DNA from 3 places in the Acinetobacter sp. ANC 4779 genome. Region 3 is predicted to be linked to each of the others. Evidence: predicted binding sites of a transcription regulator. Region 3 holds the regulator's gene; each other region holds the start of a gene.
The links. Region 3 encodes PhoB, which activates phosphate uptake and scavenging genes when phosphate is short. Its sites were predicted from a motif close to TGTCATNAANCTGTCATAA; they were not measured.

Region 1: a site for PhoB is predicted at 6,099-6,117, ahead of E0H80_RS13900 (porin). Genes of this name have one in related genera too.
Region 2: a site for PhoB is predicted at 5,018-5,036, ahead of E0H80_RS08860 (inorganic phosphate transporter). Genes of this name have one in related genera too.

What each region holds. Positions count from the first base shown of each region.
Region 1 is NZ_SJNU01000013.1:14,191-22,330, forward strand. It holds gene E0H80_RS13860 (ribonuclease D) at 1-700, opposite strand, end outside; gene recR (recombination mediator RecR) at 926-1,522, opposite strand; gene E0H80_RS13870 (YbaB/EbfC family nucleoid-associated protein) at 1,535-1,864, opposite strand; gene E0H80_RS13875 (O-succinylhomoserine sulfhydrylase) at 1,907-3,094, opposite strand; gene E0H80_RS13880 (alpha/beta fold hydrolase) at 3,233-4,324, shown strand; gene E0H80_RS13885 (NAD(P)-dependent oxidoreductase) at 4,335-5,207, shown strand; gene E0H80_RS13890 (YARHG domain-containing protein) at 5,289-5,558, shown strand; gene E0H80_RS13895 (HIT family protein) at 5,590-6,003, shown strand; gene E0H80_RS13900 (porin) at 6,259-7,353, shown strand; gene cydP (cytochrome oxidase putative small subunit CydP) at 7,831-8,022, shown strand; gene E0H80_RS13910 (cytochrome ubiquinol oxidase subunit I) at 8,022-8,140, shown strand, end outside.
Region 2 is NZ_SJNU01000006.1:120,238-128,377, forward strand. It holds gene E0H80_RS08845 (rhomboid family intramembrane serine protease) at 1-394, shown strand, start outside; gene E0H80_RS08850 (ABC transporter substrate-binding protein) at 552-1,502, shown strand; gene E0H80_RS08855 (hypothetical protein) at 1,669-3,219, shown strand; gene E0H80_RS08860 (inorganic phosphate transporter) at 3,351-4,970, opposite strand; gene metH (methionine synthase) at 5,401-8,140, shown strand, end outside.
Region 3 is NZ_SJNU01000011.1:51,537-59,676, reverse strand. It holds gene E0H80_RS12735 (GGDEF domain-containing protein) at 1-113, opposite strand, end outside; gene E0H80_RS12730 (pirin family protein) at 442-1,389, shown strand; gene E0H80_RS12725 (OsmC family protein) at 1,435-1,833, shown strand; gene E0H80_RS12720 (glutathione S-transferase) at 1,932-2,579, shown strand; gene phoR (phosphate regulon sensor histidine kinase PhoR) at 2,603-3,961, opposite strand; gene phoB (phosphate regulon transcriptional regulator PhoB) at 3,988-4,698, opposite strand; gene E0H80_RS12705 (TetR/AcrR family transcriptional regulator) at 4,917-5,627, opposite strand; gene E0H80_RS12700 (SDR family NAD(P)-dependent oxidoreductase) at 5,859-6,707, shown strand; gene E0H80_RS12695 (amidohydrolase family protein) at 7,004-8,140, shown strand, end outside.

The sequences.
Region 1 (8,140 bases), on a different contig from region 3:
AACTGCGTGGATAATTCAGCGCTTTCACCATCTGTTCACGCCACACTGCCAGTTGCTGTAACTGCATCAATTGACGGCGTGAATGTCGGTAATTTCCCACATCATGGTAAAGCAAATCCAATGGGGTTTCTTGCCCAATTTCATGAGTCAAATGACGGCAATCTTCAATTGCAAACTCAAGTAAATTTTTCTCGGTTAATTCATGCTGAATTTTATTGGATAAATTCATCAAATAAAGCACATCATTGGCAGCATACGTCAACTGTTCCGGACTAAGCGGACGTGCCAGCCAATCAGATCGTGTCTGATCTTTATCAATATCGACATCAAGTATTTGTTTCAACGCATTTTGATAACTAACTTGCAATCCATGTCCCAGAAAAGACAATCCCACTTGGGTATCAAAAACATTGCTTAGGCTTTTTTGCTGGGCATAGTGATAGATGAGATCGATATCTTCACTACAGGCATGAAAAATATTTTGCTGTGCTTGAAATAATTTTTGCCAAAATGCAGACAAATCCAGACTTGCCCCATCGAGCAAAAAGATTTGACCTGCAACATTAATCTGAAATAAACCTAATTTAGGCCATAAGGTGTCGACTTTAATAAATTCTGTGTCTAATCCATAAATGGAGGTCTGCCCCATCAAATGCAAAATATTATCTAAGTCTTTTTGTTGCTGAATGAAATGAAACATATTACCGAGTCTAAAATCAGATTCTCTTTAAAAGTATATTAACCGATATATAGCATTTAGATATAACAAAATTTATCTTTGTAGAATTTATTACTTTAATTTAAGCATTTCTTTTAAACGAAAATCATTTCTTATATGTTTTTTGTATAAGTTTATATTTCAATGAGCTAAAGGTTACTTAAGTCTGGGTTTACTCTTTAAATGATGAAATAAGCACCTAAGTACTTATTTCATACGCATACGATTATGAACGGCCTGACTTAAAGTATGACTATCGACATATTCAAGTTCTCCCCCTTGAGGAACACCTTGAGCAATTCGGGTCATTTGTACAGGCAAATGCTTGCTCGCTTCAACCAAGTAATGTGCAGTTGCCTGACCTTCTACAGTGGCATTGGTGGCGAGGATCACTTCAGAAACATTGCCTTGACTCAAGCGTTGTATCAGATATGGAATACCAATTTCTTCAGGGCCAATCCCATCCAGTGGCGATAAATGCCCACCCAGCACATGGTATTTACCACGAAAACTGCCACTTTGTTCAATCGCCATCACATCTGCAGGTGATTCCACCACACAGAGCAGCTGATCATCCCGTTCATGGGACAGGCAAATATCACACACTTCATTTTCAGTCAATGAATGACAAACGCTACATTCATGAATATAAGTAGTTGCTTCATTTAAAGCATGTGCCAAGCCCACTGCACCTTCCCGATTTTTCATGATCAGGTGTAATGCCATGCGCTGAGCCGATTTCGGCCCAACACTTGGCAAAATACGTAAAGCTTGCACCAGCTGATCAAATCGATCACTAAACACTCAACGTATTCCTTAGAATAAACCGGAAAGGCCTGGTGGCAAGCCCATACCGGAGTTAGCCGCTTTCATGCGTTCTTCAGAAACCGCTTCAGCTTGACGTGCAGCATCATTCATTGCAGCAGCAATCAAGTCTTCAATCATATCAGGATCGTCTTGAAGAAGTTCAGGACTGATTTCGATACGTTTTACCACGTTACGGCAAGTCATGGTGACTTTCACCAAACCACCGCCAGCCTCAGCATTCACTTCAGTCTGAGCAAGCTCTTCTTTGGCTTTTTTCATGTTGCTTTCAACATCTTTCTGCATGCGCTGGGCTTGCTGCATCAACATATTAATGTTCATAAAATTCTCCGAACAATTATTTTCTAAATCAGTGTTTATAAATTAGATTAAATCTAAACCACGACGAATGTCGCGAATAATATCATCAATATCTTCCAAACCCACAGATACTCGAATTAAACCTTCACGAATACCTGCCGCTTCTTTTGCTTCCGCTGAGAGTTTACCGTGAGTTGTGGTCGCTGGGTGAGTAATTGTCGATTTCGCATCCCCTAAATTACCGGTGATAGAAATAAATTGGGTATTGTCGATGACTTTCCAAGCCCCTTCACGACCACCTTTTACTTCAAACGAAACAATACCGCCAAAACCAGTTTGTTGTTTTGCTGCAAGTTCATGACCTACATGCGAAGTTAAACCAGCGTAATATACTTTTTCAACTTTTTCATGGTTGTTCAAGAATTCAGCCAGCTTTTGTGCACTTGCTGAATGTTCCCGCATACGTAAACGTAAAGTTTCCAGACCTTTCAAAAATATCCATGCATTGAATGGGCTCATTGATGGACCTGTTGTACGTACATAACCAAATACGTCTTCAAGCAGTTTGTGATTACCCACCACAGCACCGCCCAAAGCACGGCCTTGACCATCTAAGTATTTAGTTGCTGAGTAAACCACCAAGTCAGCACCCAATTTAATCGGTTGTTGCAACACGGGAGTACAGAAGCTGTTATCAATAGCCAGTAATGCACCATTGGCATGGGCAAGATCTGCCAAGGCTTGAACATCGGCAACTTCAGCAAGCGGATTGGAAGGTGATTCTACAAACAGTAACTTGGTTTCAGGCTTGATGGCATTTTTCCATGCCGCCAAATCTGTCAAGTCAACAAAATCGACAGTTACACCAAATTTGGCCACGTATTTTTCAAACAAGGATACGGTTGAACCAAACACTGCACGTGAACAGATGACATGATCGCCCAATTTTAAATAGGACATTGCCACAGCCATAATGGCTGCCATACCCGAACTGGTTGCCACAGCACGTTCAGCACCTTCCAGAGCAGCTAAACGTTTTTCGAACATCGCTACAGTCGGATTGGTAAAACGTGAATAAATATTTCCCGGTTCTTGACCCGAAAATTTCGCGGCTGCTTCTGCTGCATTTTCATAAACAAATGAAGATGTCAGAAAAATTGGCTCGCTGTGTTCACCTTCAAAACTGCGTGTATGACCTGTACGGATGGCTAAAGTATCTAATTGGTATTCAATGTCGTCTTGTTGGCTCATCTTTCCTACCCAGTCCTTAGACTGCCGTTGCTAATAATTGCCAACATTTTGAGCGCCTATGGTATTTAAGGTCAAGGTATAATGCACAAATATCGCCTACACTTCGATCAATCCCCTCATATGTTAGTACCTGCAGCAATGATTCAAGTTAAAAATAAAATTGCCAAACAGAAAAGCAAGCTTAAAAACCTGTCGACCAGTTTGTTTAATTCAAAGTCGCTGGTTTTATCGCAAACCACGCCTTATGAAGTCATTGCTGAATATAAACAAACTCGTGTGCGTTATTACGCTTCTCCAGACAAACAATATAAAGAACCGCTGGTCTTTATTGCACCTTTAGCCATCAACATGGCGATTTATGACTTGTACCCTTACCGCTCGCTGGTCAAACATTTTCAAAATAGTGGTTTTGATGTTTATTTAGTCGAATGGGGACAATACCACTATAAAGATCGCTTCCTCAATTTCATGTCATTTATTGATGATGCAATTCCACATTGTATTGAGCAAATTCGCCAACATTCAAACAGCGATGAAATTTCACTGCATGGCTGGAGTATGTCCGGTGTATTCGTCATGCTGTATTGCGCACTGCATAAACCGAATTACGTTAAGAATTTGATTGTACTGGGCAGTCCGGTAGACAGTTATGCCTCGGGCCGTACCGGCAAACTGTTTCAAAAGGTCAATCAACTGATTGCCAAAAATAGAGCTCTGCAAAACAAAATCTTTTCTGAATCTTTACCTAAATATCTGATCCATACTCCGGGATTGCTCAATGCCTTCGGGTTTAAAATTATAGACCCTATAGGATGGATTCAAAGTCAAAAGCAACTGCTGCTTAATCTGGATAACACGCAAATTTTGTATGAACACGCCACCATGGGACATTTCCTCAACCGCATGATTGATTATCCCGGTGGTATCAATCAGGACATGATTTTTAATGTCTGGCTACAAAATCCGCTCAAAAATGGCGTTATCCAATTGCAAGATAACAATATCGAATTAAAGAATATTGAGTGCGCTGTATTGGTGGGTGCGGGTCGTAGCGACCAAATCGTATCTGCCGAGGCGGTTAAGCCTTTAATTGAATTGACAAATAGTCAGGATGTCACGTTTACTCTTATTCCGGGTGGTCATTTAGGGTTGATGTCGAGTCAATCTAGTGCCAATGAATTCTGGCCATTTATGACCACATGGCTAAAACACAGATCAAGCAAAATATAAAGGACACATCATGATTCAGTCAGTTGCATTCATCGGCTTAGGGGCGATGGGTTACCGCATGGCGGCACATTTGCCTCAACATTTCGACACGGTCTATGTATGGAACCGTAATTTCGAAAAAGCTCAACAACATGCAACTGAGTTTGGTACGCAAGCAGTCGAACTGCAACAAGCGGTTCAAGCAGATATTATTTTCTCTTGCTTGCCGACCAGCAAAGAGGTCGAGGATCTGATTGCCAGTATCAAAATTAAATCTGGTGCTGTATGGGTGGATTGTACCAGTGGTGTTCCTGAATCGGCAAAAAAACTGGCAACACAATTAAAAGAACAAGATGTAGATTTCCTTGATGCACCAGTCAGTGGTCAAACCATTGGGGCTGAAAATGCGACCTTAACGGTGATGATTGGCGGAGAAGCGAGCGCTTTTGAAAAGGCGCTACCTGCAATTCAGGCCTTTGGCAAGCTTATTAAACATGTCGGTGGCCCGGGCGCAGGATTTGCAGTTAAAGCTGTAAACAATATGTTATTGGCTGTAAATCTTTGTTCAGTGGCCGAAGGTTTTACTGCCCTTAAAGCACATGGCGTCAACCTGAATGAAGCCTTAGATTGTATTAATGCTTCAAGTGGCAAAAGTGGTGTAACGGAAACTGTGTTGCCGCAGCGTATTTTAAATCGAAGTTTCCCTCTGACCTTTGCCCTGCCGTTATTGGCCAAAGATACCGGAATTGCTTTAGACCTGGTTCGTGAAGCCAGACTTTCTGCGCCAGTGATTGCGCTTACTCAAAGTTTAATTCAGGCTTCCAGTGATTTAGCAGAAAAAGACAGTGACTTTTCAAGCGCTGTAAAAATGTATGAATCATGGAGTAAAATCACCCTTGAGTAATAAATCGCCATTGAATAATGATAACGAAACCTAATATTGTGTTTATGTGTTATACACAATGTTCTTACAGAGGAAACTCTCATGACTAAGTTAAGTGTTGCAATCTTTGCCAGTGTTGCAACTTTTATTGGGGCAAGTGCTTTTGCAGCAACGCCAGAGCAAGAATGTCAAAAATTGAAGAATGACCATGATGTCATTTACGCATCTAAAGGTTTTTGCTTTAAAGACCCTGACGCCAAGGCGAAGTTTGGCAATGATAATTGCTATACAACTAAACCAAAATTTTCAGAAAAAGAGCAACAACGACTTGACGCCATCAAAGATCGTCAGAAAGAATTGAGCTGTAAATAATTACAGTTCAATTCACTTTTAAGGATTAGCCATGCTTTACGATGATCAAAATATTTTTGCACGAATTATTCGCAACGAAATTCCTGCAATTAAAGTCTATGAAGATGATCAAGTCCTCGCTTTTATGGACATCATGCCACAAGCTGAAGGTCACACGCTGGTTATCCCTAAAACCCCTGCGATCACATTACTCGATCTGCCGCCTGAAGCTGCTGCTTATACCATTCAGATTGTGCAAAAAATTGCGCAAGCAATGGAGAAAGCTCTCGAAGTCAAAGGGATTGTACTGATGCAACTTTCAGGCGCATCTGCGGGTCAAACTGTTCCGCATGTACATTTTCACCTTATTCCAAGTTCAGTTCATGAGTTAGGCAAACATGCTTTACACATGGGTGATCAAAAAAAAATCCAAGCCTTGGCTGAAAAAATTAAAGCTGCACTGTAATTTAAAATGAATTCAAAAAAAATGGAGCTTCGGCTCCATTTTTTTATAAATATAGAATAAAAAAGAAATATTTAGTTTAAAGACCCATCTAAACACGTCATCAAACTGTCATTTCTCATTCACTTTTTTGTCACAAAGATTACAGATACTGCATAGCAAGTTGGTGAGCTTCTGTAACTTTTTGTACTTAGGCAAACTAAAAAAAGTGTCAAGTCAGGCAAATGCCATTTAGAACCGTGTTTTGGAGAAATCTCAATGAAAAAATTGCTTCTCGCTGCTGTAGTAGCGGCTATGGGGATGAGTGCAGCACAAGCAGCACCAACTGTATATGGTAAATTGAACGTAAGTGTTGACAGCTATGATAACGGCAAAGATTCAGTAACCGAACTAAACTCAAATGCTTCCCGTATTGGTGTTAAAGGGGAAGAGAAACTGACGGATAAACTCTCTGCTCTTTACCAAGCCGAATGGGAAGTCGATGTCGATGGTGGTGATGATGTCTTTAAAAAACGTAATATATTCGCCGGTTTAAAATGGGCTGATGTCGGTAACTTAAAAGCCGGTATTATGGATACCCCATTTAAAGATGCTGCTGGTGGATATCGTGATGTATTTAATGACTATGCACATGCAGACATTAAAGAAATGATGTACGGCGAAGAGCGTGTAGAAAATGTGATTGGTATTGAAACCGATCCTAAACTGATGGGTGGTTTAGTATTTGCGCTTCAAGCTCAACAAGGCGAGTCGACAAGCGAAACAACTAAATATATTGATGGAGCACGTGACAGCATTGGTGATGGTATCTCTACTTCACTTTCCTATGCCAATAAAGATCTAGGCTTCGAAGGTGTTATTGCAGGCAACTTCAAATCTATAGGTGACTTCGCGGCTGTTGGTATCTCAAATGCTCCGGCTGATGCTATCCGTGTTGGTGGTTCTTTTGACCTGGGTAAAATTGGTGCGACTGGCTTATATCTAGGTGCAATGTGGCAAACTGCTGAAATTTCAGATTACACCAATCTTCAAGCCTTTTCGGTTACACCCGCTTATGCAGGTGACTATAATAAAGTAGAAGAAAATGCATGGTTAATCTCTGCAACTTACAAACTTGCAAATACACCTTGGACATTTAAAGCTCAATATCAACAAGCAGATACTGACTATGCAATACTGGGTGGTGCATCGGGTGACAGTTCTGTAGACCAATGGGGTATTGGTGCAGATTATAAATTAAACAGCCAAACCAAATTATTTGCTAATGCAATTCAACGTGAATGGGATAACTCACCTAAAAAAGGTAATGCTGATGAAAGTGTTTACGGCCTAGGTATGGAAATCAAATTCTAAAATTCGGTCTCTAAAATTTAAAATCATTAACATGAGACTGCCTCGGGGCGGTCTTTTTATTTAAATCATATTCTCATAACCACTTTCATAAATAAAATATCCAATATTTTATTTATCCTTGTTTCTTCTTACTCAGTATTCTTCTCTTTTTAAAATCTGTATTTTAATTAAAATACAAATCAATCTCATTTAATAAATATCTTTTTAGTCAGATTATAAATATTCAACACTACTGTTTTAGTCAACTTTAAATATAATATCTTATTATTTTAGTCGGGATTAAAAACATTATAACAAAGCATTTTAGTCAACTTTAAAATGATAAAAAATTAGTTTATTTTTTAACATTTAATTAATATAAACCATTGTTTTTAATTAAATTAATAATATATTTTTACTTTAATTGTTTAATCTGTTTATTTTTAGTTACTTTTTGTTTAATAATATCCATTATGTTTTTTAAATAGGCTTATTTGCATGAGCTTAATACCCAAAGATTTTAACCAAAAATTAGTTCGCGAGATAACAATCATATTAATAATTAAGATTGCTCTCTTGTTAACGATTAAACATATCTGGTTTGACACCCCTACTATTCCCAAAAATTTTGATTCTCAAGTTGCCGAGCATATTACCGGCAGTCCTTCCCAAATCCAGGAGACACGTTGATGATTTCTGAAAGCGTGGTCGATCTTTCGCGGTTCCAATTTGCAATGACCGCGTTGTATCACTTTATATTTGTACCGCTTACTCTTGGTCTGGCTTTTATTCTTGCCATTATGGAAAC
Region 2 (8,140 bases), on a different contig from region 3:
TGAAAGTTTTTACCGACAGTATTTTTTTGATCTGGGCTTTGTATTGTTCTACTTAGGCGGCCTGATTGTTGCCATTATTCCCAGTTATCTCAAACATAAAAATGACCATCAATGGGCAAGTTTAGGCGCTTCCGGTGCAGTTTCGGCAGTTTTGTTTGCTTATATTCTATTTGAACCATGGAAACTGATTTTTGTTTTCTTTATTCCTGTACCTGCAATTATTTTTGCCATTTTATACGTGGCTTACAGTATCTGGTCAGGCAAGCGTGGCAATTCCCACATCAACCATAGTGCGCACCTTTGGGGAGCTGCATACGGCGTAATCATGACCATCATTCTTGAACCACGTGTTATGCCACACTTTTTAAATAAGTTGATGCAATTACCTTTCTAAAGCTTATTGTTGAATGAGTAATATGCCAAGATGCTGAATTTTCAGCATCTTTTTTATGATAAAAATAAAATAATTCCTATTTGTTAATGATTATCATTTTAATTAATTAAATTCTTTGCTACCCTGTTGTCTAAATTTAAGCGAAGATTACTTGCGAATGAAAACCAAAGTATTATTTTTAAGCGCCATTTTGGCTTTAGTGGGATTGAATAGTTTGGCCCATAGCGCAGGTTTTAATCTAGTAACAGAAAAGCAAAATATTGCACTCAAACAAACACCGAAAAAAATTGCCGTCTATGAACTCTCCATTTTAGATACCTTAAATGGCTTAAACATTCAGGCTCAAATTGTGCCTAAAACCACATTTACAGGTCGCTTAGCCCAATATAACCAAGATCAGTTTGTTAAAGCAGGTACACTTTTTGAACCTGATTTGGCTCAATTAAAACAGTTGCAACCCGATTTAATTTTCGTGGGTGGTCGTTCAGCGAAAACACTGGAAAGCTTGCAACCGATTGCCGCAACGGTTGACCTTTCTCCCAAGACTGACCAGTACATGATTGATTTGAAAAATCGCACCTTGAATCTTGCAAAAGCCTTTAAGCGTGAAGATCTTGCGCATAAGAAATTAAAAGATTTGGATCAGTTACAGCTAAAAGTGAAGCACCAGACTGCAAATAAATCAGCAGTTATGCTCTTTGCGGCCGGAGATCATTATATGCCGCATGCAGCAAATGACCGTTTTGGTTTTATCTATGAGTTAACGGGTTTTAAATCTGTGCTTCCACTGACTGAAAAAACTGATGCTGCTCGTCCTGAAGCGGGATCAATTGAGGCTTTAGCGATACAAAAGAAAAATGCTGAACAGCTAAATGCGGCTATTCAACACAATCCAGATTATTTGATTGTGCTGGATCGTGGAGCGGTGAATACCCAGAAATATGCCAGCAAGGAAGGTATTAAAACCCATTCTGTTTTGGGTCAGTCTCAAGCGGTAAAACATAATCGCGTTATTTTTGTGAATGCCGATGCCTGGTATATCACTGGCGCAGGTCTGGACAATACTGCATTCATGCTGAAAGAAATCGCTGAAGGCATTTCTAAATAATACTGAGATGATAAAATTTATACATTAAGAAGCTTTGGCTCCTTTGTATTGGGTCTTTTGAAAAAGATTCACACAATTTTGTCATTAAATGCTACCCATCAAATCAATTTGGCATAGATAATGTAGACATCCGTATATTAATGATCAAAAAAACGAGATTTTTTGCATGTCCACTTCATTAGATGGTCTTCAATTTCCGATTAATCCAGCCAGCAATAAACCCAGCACCTCCCAGACAGGTAAGGAAATTATTGCTGAAGCTTTATCTATTGTTGACAACAAGTCATCAATGAATGCACTTGCGGAAAAAAACTGGCGTAAGCGTTATCCTGTCTATTTTAAAGCCTTGGTTGAACAAAGTATTCGTAACATCAATAATCCGATTACCATTGCAAAACAAGGCTTACACAAGGCCCATCACAGTTTTGACTTCTATAGAAATGGTCAGCGCTATTTGCTTAAAGACATCATGAAGGATATCGATACAGCCAATTTGCATACAGTTCAGCTAAAAGGCGAAAGTGAAACTGCCCCTGAATGGTATGTGCCTTATAAAGGTCAAAACCTGCAAGGTCAGGCTTTACTCGATCAAATTCAAATCTGGCAAGATGCAGGCATTATCGAACCTAGCCATGCAGATGCTTTGCGTGCTGCACATGCACATCCTGAATGGTTTGATCTTTCTGATCGCACTATGGTCTTATTTGGTGCAGGTTCTGAAGCTGGTCCACTGACTTGGTTGTCTAAATGGAAAGCCAATATTGTGGCGGTCGACTTACCCAACAGCCGTGTTTGGGACAGAATTTTAAAAACCATTCAACAAGGCAATGCAACTCTATATGCACCCTGTGCGGAAAAATTGGCAGAAGATACGCCAACTGCAATACTGAAAGAAAAACTGGGGGCGGATTTACTCACCCAAACACCTGAAATTGCCCATTGGCTGATCCAAAGCGAACATCAGCTAGACCTTGCAGCGATTGCCTATTTGGATGGCGAAAAGCATGTGCGCGTATCTATGGCCATGGACAGCATCATGCAGTTTGTCAGCGAGCAAAAGGCGGACACCAGCTTAATGTTCATGTGCACCCCAACCGATGTCTATGCCATTCCTAAAGAAGTTGTAGAAGCTTCAAATCTTAAGTCACTCCAGCGTTCAAAATCACAACGTATTCTCAGTGAAAGCATTTCGATGCTTTCTGCAAAGCACTTTTTCAAAAAAAATCTGGATGCATTAATTCGCTGTGAAAATGGCCATGACTATGGGGTTGCAGATTGTCTGGTGGTGGAGCAAGGTCCAAACTATGCTTTGGCAAAACGCATTCAGCAATGGCGTGCGATTTTGGCGCATCATGATGGACAACGTGTCAGCATCAATATCGCCCCTTCTACCACTACGCATTCGGTGACTAAAAATCCGTTATTGAAAGCCGCATTTAATGGGGCAAGTTTATTTGATGTGGAATCATTTCATCCGGAAACCACCAACGCGCTGATGGCCGCATTATGGATTTATGACTTGCGTCATCCAGAATCGGTAGCAAATCCGGAAACCCCTTTAGATCATCCCTTAGAGTTGATGATGAAAGGTGCCAATCATGGCGGTTTATGGCGTGTGGCTTATTTGGCCCGTACCGCGCTGCCTTTTGCTGCACTGTATGGTTTTGCCAATGAAAAATTTCCGCTTAAGAAGATGTTAAAAGTGTTTAATAAATAAAATTATTGGTGATTACTTTAGAATAGTAACCTTTCTCTTTTCAGAAAAGGAAAACACTTTTCATTGGAAATTTTTATAAAGAATAAAAAAACGCTGCAATTGCAGCGTTTTTTTTATTTCAAATAGATATTTTAAACAAACTGTAAGAACAACCAGAACAAACCACCCGATAAACAGATTGTAGCGGGTAAAGTGAATATCCATGCAGAAAGAATAGTTTTCACTGTCGCAAAGTTTAGTCCGGATTTATTGGCCACCATGGTACCTGCCACGGCACTGTTTAACACGTGTGTAGTGGATACTGGCATACCAAAGCCATCTGCTGCTGCAATGGTTGTCATGGCAACGAGTTCAGCTGACATCCCCTGACCATAAGTCATGTGGGCTTTACCAATACGTTCACCCACAGTCACCACAATGCGTTTCCAGCCTACCATTGTTCCAAGTCCTAGTGCCAGTGCAACCGCCACTTTCACCCAAGTTGGAATGTATTGCAGGAATGAATCTAAATTGTCGCGGTATTCTTTCACTGTTTTGGTTTGATCGGCTGACATTGCAGGAAGCTGTTCAGCTTTATCTAAACGCTTGAATGCCGTCGTGCTTAAGTACATATCATTACGAATAATCGAAACTTCTTTTTCTGGAATATCTTTTAAATCATTATATTGCGCTACACGATTACCCAAATGATCAGTCAGACTTGCCAAAGCAGGCACAACTTCCGGTGACATTTCCTTAGTCTGAATATAGCTGGTCAGGACTTGACGCGCTTCGCCATCTGAAATGCCGGAATGATTTGCATAAATAGCAGTCGCTGCTTGGTTAGATAATTGATCAAATGACTGAATATGTTCATGATCTAAATTCTTATTTAAAGAATAAGCCAAAGGCACACAACCAATCAAGATTAGCATGATGAGGCCCATACCTTTTTGACCATCGTTTGACCCATGCGCAAAACTTACACCGGTACAGGTGAAAATCAGGATGGCACGGATCATCGGTGGAGGTGGCTTATTGCCTTCAGGGGGTTGAAATAATTCTATTTGTTTTTTAAAGATTTTTTTCACTAATAAAAATACTATTGCAGCAAAAACAAAACCAATTAAAGGAGAAAACAACAAGGCTTTACCGACCTTAATCACTTGGTCCATGTCTACGCCACTGGCACCATTACCCATGTGCAGCAGGTAATTCATAATGCCCACACCTAAAATCGAACCGATTAAAGTATGCGAACTTGACGCTGGAATCCCCAGGAACCAGGTACCCAAGTTCCAGAGAATCGCAGCAATCAGCATGGCAAAGACCATGGCGAAACCTGCGCCAGAGCTAACATTCATGATCAGCTCTACCGGCAGCAAAGCAATGATGCCGTAAGCCACTGCCCCACTTGCCACCATTACCCCGAGGAAATTACAAAAACCTGCCCACATCACCGCAACAGGTGCAGATAAGGCATTGGTATAAATGACGGTCGCTACCGCATTGGCAGTGTCATGAAAACCATTAACAAATTCAAAGCCTAAAGCGATGAACAATGCAGTCGCTAAAAGAATAACCGAATATAAACTGAGTGTTGGAACATGGGCCAAATCGGATGAAAGTTGAAAGCCGATGTACACCAAAGTTGAAATAATAACCGTGAGAAACACCGGCATAAAAAATTTCGGTGTAGGAACATGCACATTCGTCGATTTCGCTGATGCGGATGGCACCTGATCTTGGACGGGAGGAATATTAGAATTCATGCAGACGGTTCAAGGAGATAATAAAATCCCCTTATTGTTCAGTTTAATTGTGACAATTATATGACAAAAGGCTGCCTTATAAAGCCAAATTTTCATAATTGGCTTAATTTAACCCATCCAACTTTATCTTGATGAGCGGAACTGTTTTAAATCCATCACTTTGCATTATTTAAAGCTAAAAATAGTTTGTGCCTCAATATTTCAAAATAAATGAATCCCTATATACAAGATATTTCTAATAATCAGATTGCCCAGCTGGTCGTTATCTGTTGCTGATCATAGCCTGCTGATATTTCAATTCGATGAAAAATTCAGCAGCAATGGGCTTATTTTAAGCTGTGCCTCACTATGTCGGCTGAATATTCCTCAAAGGCAGAGTAATTCTGCTAAAATGATGCCCATTTTGTATTCCATCGGATTGGGGTTATTTATGTCCACGCTTGCCACCCTAAAAGAGCTTCTCGCCAAACGCATCCTGATTATTGACGGTGCTATGGGTACCATGATTCAACGCCATAAACTAGAAGAAGCGGATTATCGTGGTGAGCGTTTTGCTGACTGGGCCTCTGACCTCAAAGGCAACAATGACCTTTTAGTTCTGACTCAACCGCAGATTATTCAAGGCATTCACGAAGCTTATCTAGATGCCGGTGCAGACATTATTGAAACCAACAGCTTTAACGGCACCCGTGTTTCGATGTCTGACTATCATATGGAAGAACTCGTTCCGGAAATTAACCGTGAAGCAGCACGTATTGCCAAAGCGGCTTGTGAAAAATATTCAACACCAGACAAACCGCGTTTTGTTGCCGGTGTGCTTGGCCCTACATCGCGTACCTGTTCGATCTCGCCCAATGTAAATGATCCGGCATTTCGTAATATTAGCTTTGATGAACTCAAAGAAAACTATATTGAAGCTGCACATGCCTTAATTGAAGGCGGCGCCGATATTCTGCTCATTGAAACGGTATTCGATACGCTGAACTGTAAAGCGGCTATTTTTGCCGTCAAAGAAGTCTTTAACCAGCTCGGTTATGAATTGCCGTTGATGATTTCCGGCACCATTACCGATGCTTCAGGTCGTACCTTAACCGGTCAGACTGCAGAAGCGTTCTGGAACTCGGTACGTCATGGTGACTTGTTATCAATCGGCTTTAACTGTGCCTTGGGTGCAGATGCCATGCGTCCGCATGTTAAAACCGTTTCAGACGTTGCCAACACTTTTGTTTCAGCGCATCCAAACGCAGGCTTGCCGAATGCTTTCGGTGGCTATGATGAAACACCTGAAGAAACTGCCGCATTTCTTAAAGAGTTTGCAGAAAGTGGCCTGATTAATATTACCGGTGGTTGTTGCGGTACCACTCCGGATCATATCCGTGCCATCTATAATGCGGTAAAAGATATTGCACCGCGCCAGATTCCCGAGATTAAACCTGCTTGTCGCCTTTCTGGTTTAGAGCCGTTCAACATTGATGAAAATTCTTTGTTCGTCAATGTAGGTGAACGTACCAATGTGACCGGTTCTAAAAAATTCGCACGTTTAATTCGTGAAGAAAATTATACCGAAGCTTTGGAAGTTGCTTTAGATCAAGTCCAAGGCGGTGCACAGATTGTCGACATCAATATGGATGAAGGCATGCTGGATTCGCAAGCAGCAATGGTGAAATTCCTCAACCTGATTGCCTCTGAACCGGATATTTCCCGCGTACCGCTCATGATTGACTCCTCAAAATGGGAAATCATTGAAGCGGGCTTGAAATGTGTACAAGGTAAACCGGTTGTAAACTCGATTTCCTTAAAAGAAGGTTATGACGAGTTTGTACACAAAGCACGCCTGTGCCGTCAGTATGGTGCTGCAGTTATTGTCATGGCATTTGACGAAGATGGTCAGGCTGACACCGCTGCGCGTAAACGTGAAATCTGTAAACGTTCTTATGATGTATTGGTGAATGATGTCGGCTTCCCTGCCGAGGACATTATTTTTGACCCGAACGTATTTGCAATTGCCACCGGTATTGAAGAACACAACAACTACGCAGTCGATTTCATTGAAGCAACCGGTTGGATTAAACAAAACCTTCCACATGCGATGATTTCTGGCGGCGTATCCAACGTATCTTTCTCTTTCCGGGGTAACGAACCGGTTCGTGAAGCCATTCATGCAGTCTTCTTGTACCATGCCATTCAAAAAGGCATGACCATGGGGATTGTAAATGCAGGTCAATTGGCGATTTATGATGACATCCCGGCTGAATTAAAAGCTGCAGTTGAAGATGTTGTACTGAATCAAAACCAAGGTGAAAGCGGTCAGGATGCCACTGAAAGATTACTTGAAATTGCGGAACAATACCGTGGCAAAGGCGGTGCTCAGCGCGAAGCGGAAAATCTGGAATGGCGTGAACAGTCTGTTGAAAAACGTCTTGAATATGCACTGGTTAAAGGCATTACCGCTTATATTGATGTCGATACCGAAGAAGCCCGTTTAAAAGCGAAGCGTCCTTTAGATGTCATTGAAGGTCCATTGATGTCGGGCATGAACGTGGTCGGTGACTTATTCGGTGCAGGTAAAATGTTCCTGCCGCAGGTGGTAAAATCTGCCCGTGTAATGAAACAGGCTGTCGCTTGGTTGAATCCGTACATTGAAGCAGGAAAAACCGCAGGTCAGACCAAAGGGAAAATTCTGATGGCGACTGTTAAGGGTGACGTGCACGATATTGGTAAAAATATTGTCGGTGTGGTACTGGGCTGTAACGGTTACGACATTGTTGATCTGGGCGTAATGGTGTCTGCAGAAAAAATTCTGCAAACCGCGATTGATGAAAAAGTCGACATTATTGGTTTATCCGGTTTGATTACACCGAGCTTGGATGAAATGGTTTTTGTTGCCAAAGAAATGCAGCGTAAAGGCTTCCATGTACCCTTAATGATTGGTGGTGCGACGACGTCTAAAGCGCATACCGCAGTGAAGATTGATCCACAATATTCAAATGATGCGGTGATTTATGTAGCAGATGCTTCACGTGCAGTCGGGGTTGCAACCTCTTTACTTTCTCCTGAAATGAAACCTGAGTTCATTAAAGGCTACCGTGAAGAATATGCCAAAGTGCGTGAGCGTATTGCCAACAAGCAACCAAAAGCGGCAAAACTGTCTTATGCAGCTTCAATTGCCA
Region 3 (8,140 bases):
TTGGGTAAAATATAAGCAGTTTCATGATGTGAATTTTTGTCCTCATTCGTTCCAATCTGATGAGGATTTTTATCATTGTTGTTATAAGAATTTTCTTGATCTCCGCTCAACATGGAGATACCCCTTTCTGTGTGGGATTCGTAAAGCAAGAATAATAGGGACAGGAAGGGATTTTGTATACAGCTTAAACAATCAATGGGGCAGACAATTGTGACAAAATTTTATTTATGTATAAAATTCATATGAATAGGAGATGAATAGAGGAGCAAATGAAAAATGAAGGGCTTGTTTTATTAAGGAAAATTTCAAAACTAATATTGTCCTATACATGATATTCAGCATATTAATTTGGCTATAGGCTGAATCAGTAAGAGCCTATATGATCATATGAATAAGTCAGACATTAAAAACAGTCTAGTCCTTACAATTCAGGATAAAAATATGACCAATAGCAACTATACAGAGCTTTCTGATTCAGACGATTGTGAAAAATACGTAAATCAATTTATTCAGGAATTTCCTTTGCGGAGCGCGGAAATTGGACAGGGCACCGTGATTAAACGTGCTTTACCCAGCCGCCATAAACGCTTAATTGGCGCATGGTGTTTTTTGGATCATGCCGGTCCCGTGACGTTTCCGCAAGGCGATGGCTTGGATGTTGGACCGCATCCACATATCGGCTTGCAGACCTTCACCTGGATGATTGAAGGCACCATGATGCATACCGACAGTCTGGGCACGAAACAGTTGATTCGCCCAAAGCAGGTCAATTTGATGACGGCAGGTTATGGTATTTCACATACTGAAGTTGCACCAGAAACTGAAACTCATATGCATGCTGCACAGCTCTGGATTGCGTTGCCAGATGATCAAATGAATATGGCACCCTGTTTTGAGCATTATCCAGAACTTCCAGTGGTAGAAAAAGATCAGGTCGAATTTACCGTATTGGTCGGTGAGTTTTTAAACACCAAATCACCGGTAGCCGTGCATACAGAATTACTTGGGGTGGATTTAACAGCAAAAGAATCAACCACCACCCGAATTAAACTTAATCCAAAATTTGAATACGGTTTCATGGCGTTGGATGGCGCTGCTGTCGTAAATGGTCATGAACTGACTGAAGACAATATGGTCGTTCTGGAGCCGGGCGTGGCCCAAATTGAAATCCAGCTGCATAAGGGCAGTCGTATTCTGCTATTGGGTGGTGAACCTTTTGAGTCGCCAATATTACTCTGGTGGAACTTTGTTGGTCGTACTCAGCAAGAACTTTGCCAGGCGCGTGACCACTGGATTGAACAACATGCACGTTTTGGCAAGATCGCTGATTATCCGGGACCACGCTTGGAAGCCCCGGCGTTTCCGGATCAAATGCGTGCCTCCAAATAAAGATAAAATTTAAAATAAAGCTAATATTTAGGAATCATTACCCTCATGGCCATTATTGCAAATGCAGAAGTACATAGCCGGGCTGAACCCTGGTCAGGCGAGATCAAAAGTGGCACACACCAGTTTATGACTGATAAACCCGAATATTTTGGTGGGCAAGATCAAGGGCCTGCACCTTACGATTTGATTTGTTCGGGTCTGATTGCCTGTACCATGATTACGCTACGCATGTATGCCAGTCATAAAGGCATAGAATTGGGCGAATTTTCTGTTGAAGCCGATTTTAATGCCAATAAAGAAGGCAAAGAATGGATTGAACGGCGTTTGTCTTTTGCGCATTCCTTATCGGATGAGCTTAAACAAAAGGTTTTAGACATCAGCAGTAAAACACCGGTGACCAAAACCTTGTTGCGTAGCCTAGAGATTCATACTGTACTGATTTAATTTGATCAACAGTTCTAAATGACATTTTATGTAAAGCAGGATGTCATTTTTTTAGCGCTGTGCGTATAGTCAGAGCAGAAAAAATAGAGGTCAAAATAATGATTACATTGCACCATTTGGATCAATCACGTTCTTTTCGAATTTTATGGGCCTTAGAGGAACTGGCCCTGAATTATCAGGTCAAGTTTTATAAACGCTTGCCGACTTTTGCTGCACCGCCTGAATTAAAACTGATTCATCCTTTAGCCAAAGCGCCGGTGTTGACCGATGCCGATCAAACCATTGCCGAATCTGCGGTGATTTTGCAATATCTGCAAGAAACCTATGATCAAAAGCGGCAATTTAAACAGCAGAATAAAAAAGATCAGCAGCAATACCGCTATTGGATGCATTATGCAGAAGGTTCATTGATGCCTTTACTGGTGATGCAATTGGTGATGAATAATGTACCGCAACAGGTACCCTGGCTGGTAAGGCCGGTGGCGAAAAAAATTACAGCAGGAGTGAAGGCCGGATTTATTCAACCGCGTTTAAAAGATCATATTAGCTATCTGGAAGATTATTTGGCGAAGCATGAATATGTAGCAGGTGAATTTTCTTTTGCCGATATTCAGATGGGCTTTCCACTTGAGGCGATTCAGACAAGAACATCAGGGTCATATCCTTATATCGCGGCCTATGTAAAACGTTTGGCGGAGCGTCCGGCTTATCAGCGCGCAAAGTTTAAAGAACAGAACCTGGTTTAGATTGAGTCAGATGTACTGTACCTCTAACTCATGTAGTAGAGACGTTCTTTCGGGAAGATCACTTTAAAGGTTGAGCCTTTATTTTCTTTCGATTCAATTTCTAAATGTGCGCCGTGTTGCATGAGTACGTGTTTGACAATGGCCAGTCCTAAACCGGTTCCGCCGGTTTGACGGCTACGCGCACTATCGACACGATAGAAACGCTCGGTTAAACGCGGCAAATGTTTGGGGTCAATCCCGATGCCGGTATCTTCAACCGTAAAGATGCCGTGCTCGCCATCATCATGCCAACCCATGGTAATGGTTCCGCCTTTAGGCGTGTATTTAATGGCATTGGTAATCAGGTTGCTGAAGGCGCTGGCCAGTTCGGTATCTGAACCAATCAGGTCGCAATGACTGTCGATATCTAAATTCAAGGTGTGGTGATAATCAACGTTATAGGCTTGAGCATCATCAAACAGCTGGTTCATCAGGCTTGGCATTTCAATAATCTGATTCTTGGCAATCTGCTTGTTGCTTTCTAAACGAGACAGCAGCAATAAGTCATTGACCAAGGCATTCATACGTCTGGTTTGTGCCTGCATCTGGTCAAAAGCACGTTTCCAGCGCGGATTTAAATCTTCCTGATCGGTAAAGGTTTCAATATAGCCACTGAGTACGGTCAGAGGTGTACGCAGTTCATGGGAAATATTGTCGACAAAGTCTTTACGCATTTGTTCCAGATTATGCATACGGGTGACATCATAAGCCACCAATAAACGACTTTCGCCACCAAAACGGGTCATTTTGACTTGTACATAATGATCTTCAAAGGCGGAAGATTTCATTTTTAAGCCATCAGGCGCCTCGTCAATATGGTTGAAATATTCAATGAAATTTGGCTGTCGCAGCAGGGTTAAGATATTACGCCCCCGATCTAAAGGCTGTATTCCCAATAATTTTTCCGCTGCGGGATTCCACCATTCAATCTGGTGTAATTCATCAATCAAAACTACCGCTTCGGCCAGTGCAACCAGTGAAGATTGAGCGCGATCAATTAAGCCGACCATTTCTGCTTGTACAATACGTTCTTGGCGCTGTGCGCGATAAACATTAAACAGTAATGCCCCCCAAATCCCATCTAAATTGGGTGGGACATCGTAAGGGCGATTGGAAATCCATTCATTGACCAAATATAGGGAACGTAATTGAAAAGCAAAAAATATCGCAAAAGCGATAAAAATAAAAATCCAGAAATACCCCATCCCGATACCCATTAAACCTGCAATCAGCAGTAAAAAGGCAAGTAAACGTAAATCTTGCTTGGCAAAATTCCATAAACTGCTGTAGCGGAACCGTTTATGTTCTCGTGCTAGTTCCGGGATGGGATAGGGTTCATACATAAAACGCGATTTACCTAAAAAAACGACTAACCTAAAGCGACATCTGCGCGGGTAGAAAAACGGTAACCTGTGCCACGAACGGTTTGTATATAGCGGTCTACCCCAAAAGGTTCCAGCACTTTACGTAAACGGCGAATATGCACGTCAATGGTCCGGTCTTCAATATATACGTTACCACCCCACACCTGATCCAGCAATTGAGCACGAGTATAGGCACGTTCGGGATGAGTCATGAAGAATGCCAATAAACGATATTCTGTAGGGCCCATCTCTAAAATATTATCACCGAAACTGACGCGCTGGCTGACCGGATCAAGTATCAGACCGTTGGCATCAATGGTTTTTTCACCACTCAAGGCATTGGCGCGACGCAATACCGCTTTAATACGTGACACCAGTTCCCGGGTCGAGAACGGTTTGGTCATATAGTCATCTGCACCGGCATCGAGACCTTGTACTTTATGGTCTTCTTCACCGCGTGCAGTCAGCATAATCACCGGAATTTCATTTAAGCTTTCGTCGCGTTTTAAGCGGCGGCACAGGTCAACCCCGCTAATACCCCCCGGTAACATCCAATCTAATAAAATAAGCGCAGGACGTTGATCCACGATCATTTGGTGGGCTTGTTTGGCATCTTCTGCCTGTAAGCATTGAAAGCCTGCCATGTCTAAAGAGGTGTGAATCATCTCTCGAATGGGAAGTTCGTCATCGACGATTAATATATAGTCATCTTTCACAACGCAATATCCTATTTGATGTTAACGGTGAACCGTTTTGTATTTATGACAGGCTTATTACAAAGATTAATTATGACAGTATCATTGCAGAAAGGGGCTATCTGCCAATTTTCGCAAAGAAATGTGACAATTTTTATATTTCAAAATGAATAAATTAAAATAAATCAGTTATATAAATATAATGAATTCAAAGCTTTGTATGTATTTTAAACTCAAGCCTAAGATAAACTTTCTTTTTTCACTATTTTGTCTTTTTCTGAAAAAGTATCCAGCAGTGACAGGAAAACAATACTGCAAGCCGATAAAACCTCTTGCATCGACTGTTTAAAACCACTGACTACCCAGCGAATGGCAATTTGCGTGACATAACCATTTAGCCCGGTTGCAACCAAAGAAATTTCACGTTCAGAACGGTCAATATGGGGCATCATTAACATGACAAAGGCATGAATCATACGGTCAAAACGCAACATGGTTTCATGAATGGTGGCTTGATTATGCAGTTCTTGCACCAGCATGGCATCGATATAAATAATCCGTGCCATACGTGGATTCTCTTTTAAAGTGGTCAGCAATGCGGTTAAGCCGGATTCAATCATTTTTCGCGGATCGGTGGATGCCTGCATGATGGCTTGCATGACATTGTGCTGCAATTGGTCAATCAATTTTAAAAAAATGGTTTGAAAAAGTTCATCACTTTTTTTAAAAGATTCATAGAAATAACGTTCGGTCAATTTGGCTTCATTACAAATATCTTTTACCGTCACTGCAAAAAAACCATGTGTACCATAGGCTTCAATACCGGCTTCAATCAGCTTTTCACGACGTAGCTGTTTACGCTCAGTTAAAGACAAACCTTTAAATTGACGTTCTTTGGTTTTTGACGGCTTATTTTGTTTTTCTTCAAGATTTTCGTATGCTTCAGTCATAAATGTGGTGTGCCGAATTAAATCTAGGTTTTGCCTTATATTAACAATAATTTACTCGTAGACCTATGCTGCAAATGACCAGATGCACTTTGATCTTACAATTGATCATATATTATATTGACAATACGTATTGTCAAAATTATATTGGATCAATGAACTGTACCTCATCAACAGAAAAACAATCGAGATGTTTAGGTGAATGGTGCAGAAAAAACTGGATAAGGATGTGTCATGAAAAATTTTAAAAATAAAGTTGCGGCAATTACCGGTGCAGGTTCAGGGATTGGCCAGCAATTGGCGGTTCTGTTGGCAAAGCAAGGTTGTCATTTGTCCTTAAGTGATGTGAATGAGCAAGGTTTGGCGCAAACAGTCGAACTGGTTAAAGACAGTCATGTACGGGTAACCACCAAGAAGCTGGACGTGGCTGACCGTGATGGCATGAAAGAATGGGCTGCAGATACCGTGCAAAATCATGGTTCAGTCAACATGATTTTTAACAATGCCGGGGTTGCACTGGGTTCAACCGTTGAAGGGGCAAGTTACGAAGAACTGGAATGGATTGTCAATATTAACTTCTGGGGCGTAGTTTACGGCACTAAAGAGTTTTTGCCTTTAATCAAGAAATCGGGTGAGGGGCATGTCATCAATATTTCCAGTCTGTTTGGTTTAACGGCTCAACCGACCCAGTCTGCGTATAATGCCACCAAGTTTGCGGTACGTGGTTTTACCGAATCCTTGCGTCAGGAACTGGATATGGAAAACTGTGGCGTGAGTGCGCTATGCGTTCACCCAGGCGGGATTCGGACCAATATTGCCAATGCGGCAAAAATGAATGACAGCATTCGAAGCTTAGGCATGCATCCGGAACGATCAGCTAAAGCCTTTAATAAATTATTGCGCTGTCCACCTGAAGAAGCAGCCCGTCAAATTATTGAAGCGGTGCAAAAAGATAAACGCCGTTTATTGATTGGTAATGATGCCAAAGCGGTTGATTTGATGCAGCGTATTTTGCCGAGCGGTTATCAGCGTGTTATTGCATTGGCAACAAAACTAGGCAATAAGAACAAGAAATCGGCTTAAAACATAGATATTAAAACCCGCGCATAGCGGGTTTTTTTATGCCTGAAATGTCCCAAAACTGGCTAAAACAGGATTTAAGTCTAAAAAGCACTTATATCTAAAAATAAGAAATAAAAATACAGAAACGAGCTGAATTTAAATAAGCAAGTGTTGAAATATCAACAGATATACCGCGTTAAAACCAACAGGCTTAGTTGAAATAAAATTGATAAATTTATTTAAAACAATAACTTAATTAGTTGGCATGGTTGTTGCGAAATAAGAATCACAGAACAATGAAAATTAGAGGAATAGCCATGACCAGTTTACAAGCTTTAAAAGCCAGAAATTCCCGTTCAGCGGAAGTGAAAGCAGAGCTGGATTATCCAGTGATTGATACGGATATTCATACCAATGAATTCAGTCCATTGCTCGAAGACTATATTGCGCAATATGGTGGCGCGAAAATAGTTGACACCTTTCGTGAACATTTAAACAGTAATGGTTTAAATGTACTGGCTGCAGAATGGTATCGTGCAACGCCACAAGAGCGTCAAGACAAGCGTCTATTCCGTCCACCATTTTGGGCTTCACCTACACAAAACTCTTATGATTTGGCAACGGTGTCTTTACCGGGTTTATTATATGAACGTCTAGAAGAGCAAGGAACAGATTATGCGGTGCTTTACCCAAATATTTCTTTGTTTCCAATTAACTCAAGCAATGATGATTTACGCCGTAGCTTAACGCGCGCAATTAACCATTATCATGCGGATATTTATCGTCCTTATGCCGACCGTTTAACGCCAGTGGCTGCTATTCCCTTAAATACCCCAGAAGAAGGGATTGAGGAATTACAACATGCAGTGAGTTTGGGCTTAAAGACAGCGCTTATTCCGGGTTCGATTCGCCGTCCGGTAAAATCGATCGCTGAAAAATACCCAGATGATGCAGAACTACGTCGCTATGCCTATTGGTTAGATTTTTTTGGCATCGATAGCGCACATGATTACGACCCGTTCTGGCAAAAGAGTATTGATCTTGGGGCTAATCTCTCGACCCATTCAGGCAGTCAAAGTTGGGTGGCCCGTAATTCACCAACCAACTACATGTTTAACCACATTAACCATTTTGCGGATGCATCTGAAGGATTGGCGAAAGCATTATTTTTTGGTGGCGTGACCGAGCGGTTCCCCCAATTGCGTATCGCACTTTTAGAAGCGGGTGCAGCTTGGGGCGCCAATGTATTGACGCATTTGGTTGACCGTTTTGAAAAACGCGGTAATGAGCATATTCAGCAATATAACCCTGCAAATGTTGATCGTGAATTGGTGCTGAGTTTGTATCGCCAATATGGTCAAGAGCTATTCCGTGGCCGTGACTATAGCGATGATGAAATTCTTGAGCATATTTTTGGCATTATTTTGCCGTCCCATTACCGTGAGCAAAATCCG